Regions from separate parts of the Enterobacter cloacae complex sp. 394I7 genome, predicted to be linked through region 1. Evidence: predicted binding sites of a transcription regulator. Region 1 holds the regulator's gene; each other region holds the start of a gene.
The links. The regulator LexA, encoded in region 1, represses DNA repair genes until DNA is damaged. The targets are predictions, from matches to a motif close to TNCTGTATGTACATACAGNA.
Positions count from the first base shown of each region.

Region 2: the regulator LexA is predicted to act here: its motif matches at 978-997, upstream of umuD (translesion error-prone DNA polymerase V autoproteolytic subunit).
Region 3: the regulator LexA is predicted to act here: its motif matches at 1,034-1,053, upstream of umuD (translesion error-prone DNA polymerase V autoproteolytic subunit).
Region 4: the regulator LexA is predicted to act here: its motif matches at 932-951, upstream of dinB (DNA polymerase IV).

Region 1 covers NZ_JBXWCR010000009.1:67,576-69,765, reverse strand. The annotation lists gene AC2FAP_RS21310 (diacylglycerol kinase) at 145-513, shown strand; gene lexA (transcriptional repressor LexA) at 622-1,230, shown strand; gene dinF (MATE family efflux transporter DinF) at 1,294-2,190, shown strand, end outside.
Region 2 covers NZ_JBXWCR010000012.1:22,344-24,533, forward strand. The annotation lists gene parM (plasmid segregation protein ParM domain-containing protein) at 1-788, opposite strand, end outside; gene umuD (translesion error-prone DNA polymerase V autoproteolytic subunit) at 1,020-1,451, shown strand; gene AC2FAP_RS22660 (Y-family DNA polymerase) at 1,451-2,190, shown strand, end outside.
Region 3 covers NZ_JBXWCR010000010.1:94,082-96,271, forward strand. The annotation lists gene AC2FAP_RS21985 (SOS response-associated peptidase family protein) at 220-891, shown strand; gene umuD (translesion error-prone DNA polymerase V autoproteolytic subunit) at 1,071-1,493, shown strand; partial or broken gene AC2FAP_RS21995 (Y-family DNA polymerase) at 1,493-2,190, shown strand, end outside.
Region 4 covers NZ_JBXWCR010000004.1:28,995-31,184, forward strand. The annotation lists gene nqrF (NADH:ubiquinone reductase (Na(+)-transporting) subunit F) at 1-664, shown strand, start outside; gene nqrM ((Na+)-NQR maturation NqrM) at 664-867, shown strand; gene dinB (DNA polymerase IV) at 969-2,027, shown strand; gene pepD (cytosol nonspecific dipeptidase) at 2,082-2,190, opposite strand, start outside.

The DNA.
Region 1 (2,190 bases):
AAGCCTCTGGTTAATAATGCAATTGCGGCGCAAGGATAACAGAAAGCGCGCAAAATTTCTGTTGTTACCCGTCATACTTCAGGCAGCAGCGAAACACGCTGCGCCTACTGTTACTGACGCTATTTTAATTAAAAGGTTCTTTTAATGGCCAATAATACCACTGGGTTAACCCGAATCATCAAAGCCGCCGGCTATTCATGGAAAGGTTTCCGTGCCGCGTGGGTCAATGAAGCCGCATTTCGCCAGGAGGGCGTCGCCGCTATCATCGCGGTGATTATCGCCTGTTTCCTTGATGTTGATGCGATTACCCGCGTTTTGTTGATCGGCTCCGTGCTGTTGGTGATGATAGTGGAAATTCTCAATAGCGCTATTGAGGCCGTGGTGGACCGTATCGGTTCTGATTTCCATGAGCTCTCCGGCCGGGCGAAAGACATGGGGTCTGCTGCCGTATTGCTGGCGATTATCACTGCGGTCATCACCTGGGTCACGCTGCTTTGGTCACATTTCCGATAAGCCTCGAGAAATAATTAAGTCCCTGGTTTTTTGTGCAGTTTTTGGTTCCAAAATCGCCTTTGACTGTATATACTCACAGCATAACTGTATATACACCCAGGGGGCGGAATGAAAGCGTTAACGACCAGGCAGCAAGAGGTGTTTGATCTCATCCGGGATCATATCGGCCAGACGGGTATGCCACCCACGCGTGCGGAGATCGCTCAGCGTCTGGGTTTCCGTTCTCCGAATGCTGCCGAAGAACACCTGAAAGCGCTGGCGCGTAAAGGCGTCATTGAGATTGTATCGGGCGCTTCGCGTGGCATCCGTCTGCTGGTGGAAGAAGAGACAGGCATTCCGCTGGTGGGCCGTGTCGCGGCAGGTGAACCTTTGCTGGCACAACAGCATATTGAAGGTCACTACCAGGTTGACCCGGGCATGTTTAAACCGAGCGCAGATTTCCTGCTGCGCGTCAGCGGCATGTCGATGAAAGATATCGGTATTCTGGACGGCGATCTGCTCGCAGTTCATAAAACCCAGGACGTGCGCAACGGGCAAGTTGTGGTCGCGCGTATTGACGATGAAGTTACCGTTAAGCGTCTGAAAAAGCAGGGTAACACCGTCCAGTTACTGCCTGAAAACAACGAGTTCTCCCCGATTGTGGTGGATCTCCGCGAACATAACTTCTCTATTGAAGGGCTGGCTGTTGGGGTTATCCGCAACGGTGAATGGCTGTAATCATGTCATAACAGGCTACGGACCTGCCGTAGCCTGATTCAATCTCCACTGCCGGTATTTTTCATGTCACTGCTGACGACATCAGATAAGGCATTGTGGCGTCTTGCACTGCCAATGATTTTTTCCAATATCACCGTCCCTCTGCTGGGACTGGTAGACACGGCTGTTATTGGTCATCTGGATTCCCCCGTTTATCTGGGCGGCGTCGCGATCGGCGCGACGGCAACCAGCTTCCTTTTTATGCTGCTGCTCTTTTTGCGCATGAGTACCACCGGGCTTACGGCTCAGGCGTATGGCGCAAAAGATCCGTTGCGTCTGGCGCGTGCGCTGGTACAACCCTTGATCCTTGCCCTGGGCGCGGGTGCGCTGATCGTGGTGTTGCGCACGCCACTGTTTGATCTGGCGCTGCATGTCGTTGGCGGGAGCGAGGCGGTACTTGAGCAGGCGCGACGCTTCCTTGAAATTCGCTGGCTCAGCGCGCCCGCATCACTGGCGAACCTGGTCCTGCTTGGCTGGTTACTCGGCGTGCAGTATGCCCGTGCGCCAGTCATTCTGCTGGTGGCAGGTAATCTTCTCAACATCGTGCTTGATGTCTGGCTGGTGATGGGTCTGCATATGAACGTGCAGGGCGCCGCGCTGGCGACGGCAATTGCAGAATACGGTACCTTTTTCATCGGCCTGTGGATGGTCTGGCGCGTGCTGGCCCTGCGCGGTATCTCGCTTACGGTGCTCAAAACCGCGTGGCGCGGTAATATCCGCACGCTGCTGGCGCTTAACCGCGACATTATGCTGCGCTCGTTACTGCTTCAGCTCTGCTTTGGCGCGCTGACGGTCTTCGGGGCGCGACTTGGGCCGGAGATCGTCGCGGTTAATGCGGTCCTGATGACGCTGCTGACCTTTACCGCGTATGCGCTGGATGGCTTTGCCTATGCCGTTGAAGCCCATTCCGGGCAAGCGTAT
Region 2 (2,190 bases), on a different contig from region 1:
CGCGCCCCCAGGGAAGTGATTGCCTCTGTAATTTTGTTCAGAACATCGTCAATTTTTCCGGCATCGTTGATCACTCGCTGCAGATACTGACGATCATTGCGGTTGCGGATGACCGTGTCAGCAATAAGCGCGCTGGTTTCGCTGTCTGCAGCCCGCAGCGCGCCTGCAGCTGCGCGGGTGACCTGTGACACGCCGACAGACGGATTGCCGTGTACCGCACTGATATCATCAAACTGTCCGACAATCACGCCGGCATCGAGCGTGGTTCCGCCGAGATCGATAATCAGGGTGGTCTCAGCGGGTCCGGGCTTCAGCTCCGCGAGACGGGAGAACGCCGCCGGCAGTGATTCAGGCATCACCTTCACGTCCGTTACGGTAAATGCCCTGCCCTTATTCAGAACCAGCTCACGCATCAGGTTTTCTCGTTTGCGTCGGATGTTCTCCTCGTTCCGCTGGCAGTCCCCGTCATAATACTCGCTCAGGGGCAGCGTCACGGTCAGGCTCACCGGCTGCGGCTCAAGTCCGCTGTTCAGCAGGGCATGATGCACGGCCAGCAGGTTGAGATCACCGTACTGGTATTCCACGTTTGTTGTCGGGATGGCATCCCGGCTGACGCTGTCCCAGGTGTATTTCAGCGTGCCCACCTGATAGTTGAACGTTGCGGCACTGAATTCCGCCACTTTCCAGCCATGCCGGAAGGAGTTAGCTGAAACCCGGGTCTGCAGCTCGTTTCCTTCAAACCATGCCAGCTTAACATTAGTTGAACCATCATCGCAGTAAAAATTCATCATTATGCTCCGTCAATTAAACTCAATTTGATACATATTATAAGAGCAAAATGGCAAAATAAAAGCCCTATTTCTCATTATGAGTAATTTAAATGTCCCATAATGATATTAAATAGCATTTTGAGTAACTTAGGTTACTCACCCTGTTCATGAAGCAGGTGATCTGGATTATCCTCACGCTGTTAAATATACTGTATGCATATCCAGTATATTTAGACGTCAGGAGGAAAGATAAAACTGCAGCTTTTCAGCACCGGGAAAGCACTCCCGCCAAAGGCCCATCCGTTGTTTGCAGACCTGGCCAGCTGCGGTTTTCCGAGCCCTGCCGCTGACTATGTCGAGTCCGACCTGGATCTCCATGATTACTGCATACGGCACCCGAGCGCGACTTACTATCTCCGTGCCAGCGGTGACAGCATGTCCGACGGCAGCCTTTACAATGGCGATCTGCTGGTTGTGGACAGTGCAGAGAAGCCCCGGCACGGCGATATTGTTGTGGCCAGTGTGCAGGGGGAGTTTACGGTTAAACGGCTTCTGCTGACGCCACGACTGACGCTGCAGCCAATGAACGCCGCCTGGTCGCCGATTTATCCCGACCCGGACGATCTGGATATCTTTGGCGTCGTCACGCACATCATCCACCGCCCGAGGGAGATGTACTGATGTTTGCCCTGGCCGATGTGAACAGCTTTTATGCCAGCTGCGAACGTGTTTTCCGCCCTGATTTGAAAGGAAAGCCGGTTGTGGTGCTCAGTAATAACGATGGCTGCGTCATCGCAAGAAGTGCCGAGGCAAAGCCCTGGATCAAAATGGGCACGCCGTGGTTTCAGTTGAAAAACGAAACGTACCCGGAAAAAATATACGCGTTCTCAAGCAACTATGAACTTTATGCCTCGATGTCAGCGCGCGTGATGAGCTGCCTGGAGGAGCTGGCCCCAAGGGTGGAACAGTATTCGATTGACGAGATGTTCCTCGACCTGACCGACGTTGAGCACTGCATGGACCTGGAGGACTTCGGCCGGCAGCTGCGTCAGCACGTGTATGACTGTACCCGTCTGACCATCGGCGTGGGTGCCGGGCCGACGAAAACCCTGGCAAAATCAGCCCAGTGGGCCTCAAAGGAGTGGAAACAGTTTCGTGGCGTGCTCGCCCTGACCCGGGGGAATCCTCAGCGAACGCGGAAACTGCTTTCACTGCAGCCGGTCGAAGAGATCTGGGGCGTGGGAAACCGTATTGCACGCAAGCTCAATGTTCTTGGCATCAGGACCGCGCTTGATCTGGCCCTGACGAACCCGGCCTTCATCCGGAAAAATTTCTCCGTCGTTCTCGAGCGAACAGTGCGCGAACTGAACGGGGAAAGCTGCATGTCGCTTGAGGAAGCACCGCCTACTAAACAACAGAT
Region 3 (2,190 bases), on a different contig from region 1:
GACGGCGAAAATTGAGACGGAAAACGACGGGAAGACAGCGGATAATGCCTCTGAAATTAACTGCGACCGGGTGAGGACACCGACAGAGTGAACCCTTGCATTCGCAGCGTCCCGGCTACAGTAGCGGCACGGCGGCCACACGATGGCAGGAACCTGAAATACGGCCTATGTTCAGAACTGAGGTGAACCCTGATTAGAGATCCACAGCGGAGAAACACAATGTGCGGTCGGTTTACGCAGTACAACTCACGCGAGGAGTACCTGGCCTTTCTCGGAGAAGAAGCTGAACGGGATATTCCGTATGATCCGGAGCCCGTCGGCCGCTACAACGTCGCGCCCGGAACCCGGGTATTGCTGCTGAGTGAACGCCGCTCGCAGCTGCATCTTGATCCTGTTCACTGGGGTTATGCCCCGGAGTGGTGGAACAAGCCCGCTCTCATCAACGCCAGAAGTGAAACTGCGGCCAGCAGCCGGATGTTCAGGCCACTCTGGGAGCACGGACGGGCCATTGTCTTTGCCGACGGCTGGTTCGAGTGGAAACAGCAAAACGGCGTGAAACAGCCGTTTTTCATTTACCGTAAGGACGGAAATCCACTCCTGCTCGCAGCCATCGGGAAACAACCATTTGTAAACGGCAATGACCAGGAAGGATTCCTGATCGTCACGGCAGCTGCGGATGAGGGACTGCTGGACATTCACGATCGGCGACCGCTCGTGTACTCACCGGCTGCCGCACGTAAATGGCTCAGCGAAAAGACAACCGGTAAAGAGGCGGAAGACATTGCCCGTGAGGGCAGTCTTTCCGCCGGAGATTTCACATGGCACCCCGTCAGCCGGGCAGTTGGCAATCCCGGTAACCAGGGCCGGAAACTTATTGAGCCACTGACCTAGCAGACGCTGAGATACGCGGCATCCACTCACAGGGTTATGCACCGTTTCTGTGGATAACTCTGAGCCTGTTTTATCCGCCAGAACAATGACCTGACAGTAGCCGGTAAAATTCTCCTTGCAGGACGGAAAATATCTTAAATAATACTGTATATAAAAACAGGTATTTTAAGAGGTAAGCCATGATCCTTTTTGTCGCTCCCGCATCTGAGCCAGCACTGTTCACCGCACCACTTTTCACAGAGCGCTGTCCGGCAGGTTTTCCGTCACCGGCAGCGGACTACACCGAAGACGAACTGGATCTGAACGCCTACTGTATCCGTCGCCCCAGCGCGACCTACTTTGTCCGTGCCATTGGCGATTCGATGAAAGATATGGGCCTGCACTCCGGCGACCTGATGATTGTCGACAAGGCCGAAAAACCCATGCAGGGGGATATTGTCATCGCAGAAACAGATGGTGAATTCACCGTTAAACGCCTGCAGCTTAAACCCCGAATCGCCCTGCTGCCGATGAATCCCGCCTACCCCACCCTCTACCCGGAGGAACTACAGATATTCGGCGTGGTGATAGCATTCATACATAAGACGCGGGGTACTAACTAATGTTTGCGCTCGCTGATGTGAATTCGTTCTATGCGAGCTGTGAAAAAGTGTTCCGTCCGGACCTGCGTAACAGGCCCGTTGTGGTGCTCAGCAACAACGATGGCTGCGTTATCGCGCGTAGTGCTGAAGCGAAACGGCTGGGTATTAAAATGGGCGTCCCCTGGTTCCAGCTGAGGACGGCACAATTCCCGGAGCCGGTCATCACGTTCTCGAGCAATTACGAGCTTTATGCATCGCTGTCGAACAGGGTTATGTCTCATCTCGAGGAGCTGGCACCGCGCGTGGAGCAGTACAGCATTGACGAGATGTTTCTGGATATCCGCGGTATAGACAGCTGCATCGATTATGAGGACTTCGGCCGGCAGCTGCGCGAGCACGTGCGCTCCGGTACGGGGCTGACAATCGGCGTCGGGATGGGGCCGACCAAAACGCTGGCTAAAAGCGCACAATGGGCATCTAAGGAATGGCGGAAGTTTGGTGGCGTACTTGCTCTGACTTCAGGCAATCCAAAGCGAACGGAGAAACTGCTCTCACTACAGCCGGTGGAAGAAATCTGGGGAGTAGGTCGCAGGATCTCAAAAAAGCTTAATACGATGGGCATCACTACGGCACTGCAGCTGGCGCGCGCGAACCCTGTATTTATCAGGAAAATTTCAACGTTGTGCTGGAGAGAACCGTCCGGGAACTCAACGGAGAA
Region 4 (2,190 bases), on a different contig from region 1:
CCGTGCCGACTGGGACAAATTCAATCTTTTCCGTTTTGTGTCTGACGTTAAAGAACCGACGCTTCGCGCCTACTCAATGGCCAACTACCCGGACGAGAAGGGCATCATTATGCTCAACGTGCGTATCGCCACGCCGCCGCCGAATGTGCCTGATGCACCCCCGGGCGTCATGTCGTCGTATATCTGGTCCCTGAAACCGGGAGATAAGGTGACCATCTCCGGTCCGTTTGGCGAGTTCTTTGCTAAAGAGACCGAGGCTGAAATGGTCTTTATCGGTGGTGGCGCGGGCATGGCACCGATGCGTTCGCACATTTTTGACCAGCTCAAGCGCCTCGGAAGCAAGCGCAAAATCAGCTTCTGGTACGGGGCACGTTCGCTGCGAGAGATGTTCTATGATGATGAGTTTGAGCAACTGGCGCGTGAAAACCCAAACTTCACCTTCCATGTGGCCCTCTCCGATCCGCAACCGGAAGATAACTGGACCGGCCACACGGGGTTCATCCACAACGTGCTTTATGAAAACTACCTCAAGCAGCATCCTGCGCCAGAGGATTGCGAATTTTACATGTGTGGGCCGCCAGTGATGAACGCTGCAGTCATTAAGATGCTAAAAGACCTGGGTGTGGAAGATGAGAACATCCTGCTGGATGACTTCGGGGGGTGATGATGCTGACGTTTCTGGCAACTTTCGCGGTTTTTTTGCTTGTTGTACTCGGCATGTCTCTGGGCTGGATCATAAAGCGTAAAAGCATTCAGGGCAGCTGTGGTGGTATCTCCGCGCTCGGGATGGAAAAAGTGTGCGACTGCCCCGAACCCTGCGACGCCCGTAAAAAACGCATGGCGCGCGAGGCCCGGCGGATCCTGTAGTGAGTCCGGTGTTTCCCCTCTTCCTGGAGGAGAGGGGAAACACACTTCTCAACTCTCATTTCTTTACTGTATACTTATCCAGTGATGAGTGAGGGCTTACTATGCGCAAAATAATCCATGTCGATATGGACTGCTTTTTTGCCGCAGTGGAGATGCGTGATAATCCGGCGCTGCGGGATATACCTATTGCGATTGGTGGTAGCCGTGTCCAGCGCGGTGTGATCAGCACCGCCAACTACCCTGCGCGCAAATTTGGCGTGCGCAGCGCTATGCCAACTGCCATGGCGCTAAAGCTGTGCCCTCATCTCACGCTGTTGCCCGGCCGATTTGAAGCCTACAAAGAAGCCTCCCTGCATATCCGCGAGATCTTCTCTCGCTATACCTCGCTGATTGAACCTCTGTCGCTGGACGAAGCCTACCTGGATGTCACTGACAGCCTGCACTGCCACGGCTCCGCAACGTTAATGGCGCAGGAGATCCGCCGGACTATCTTCAACGAGCTAAATCTGACCGCTTCCGCGGGCGTCGCACCGGTGAAATTTCTCGCCAAAATAGCGTCTGATTTGAATAAACCCGATGGTCAGTACGTCATCACTCCGGAAGAGGTTCCGGCGTTTTTAAAAACGCTGCCGCTCGGCAAAATCCCCGGCGTGGGGAAAGTGTCTGCTGCAAAGCTGGAAAGTATGGGATTACGGACCTGTGAAGATGTACAGCGAAGCGATCTGGCCATGCTGCTTAAGCGTTTCGGTAAGTTTGGTCGCGTGCTGTGGGAGCGCAGTCAGGGAATTGATGAGCGCAGCGTGAGCAGTGAGCGGCTGCGTAAATCGGTCGGGGTTGAACGCACGCTGATGGAAGACATCCATGACTGGTCCGAGTGTGAAGTCATTATCACTGACCAACTTTATCCCGAACTGGAGCGGCGGTTAGCGAAAGTAAAACCCGATCTGCTGATTGCCCGTCAGGGCGTTAAGCTGAAGTTTAATGATTTCCAGCAGACGACGCAGGAGCATGTCTGGCCGCGACTGAATAAAGACGATCTTATCGCCACCGCGAGAAAAGCCTGGGAAGAGCGGCGGGCAGGGCGGGGAGTGAGGCTGGTGGGGTTACACGTGACGCTGCTGGATCCGCAACTGGAGCGGCAGCTGGTATTGGGGTTATAGCTGACGGATTCGTCAGCCCGGCAGGCAACGTGCTACCGGGCATCATACGGCGAATTACTTAGCAGGGATCGCTTTCAGCAGTTCAGTCAGCAGAGTCCAGTAATGACCCACGCTTTCAATATGAACCTGCTCATCCGGCGAGTGCGGACCGGTAATGGTTGGC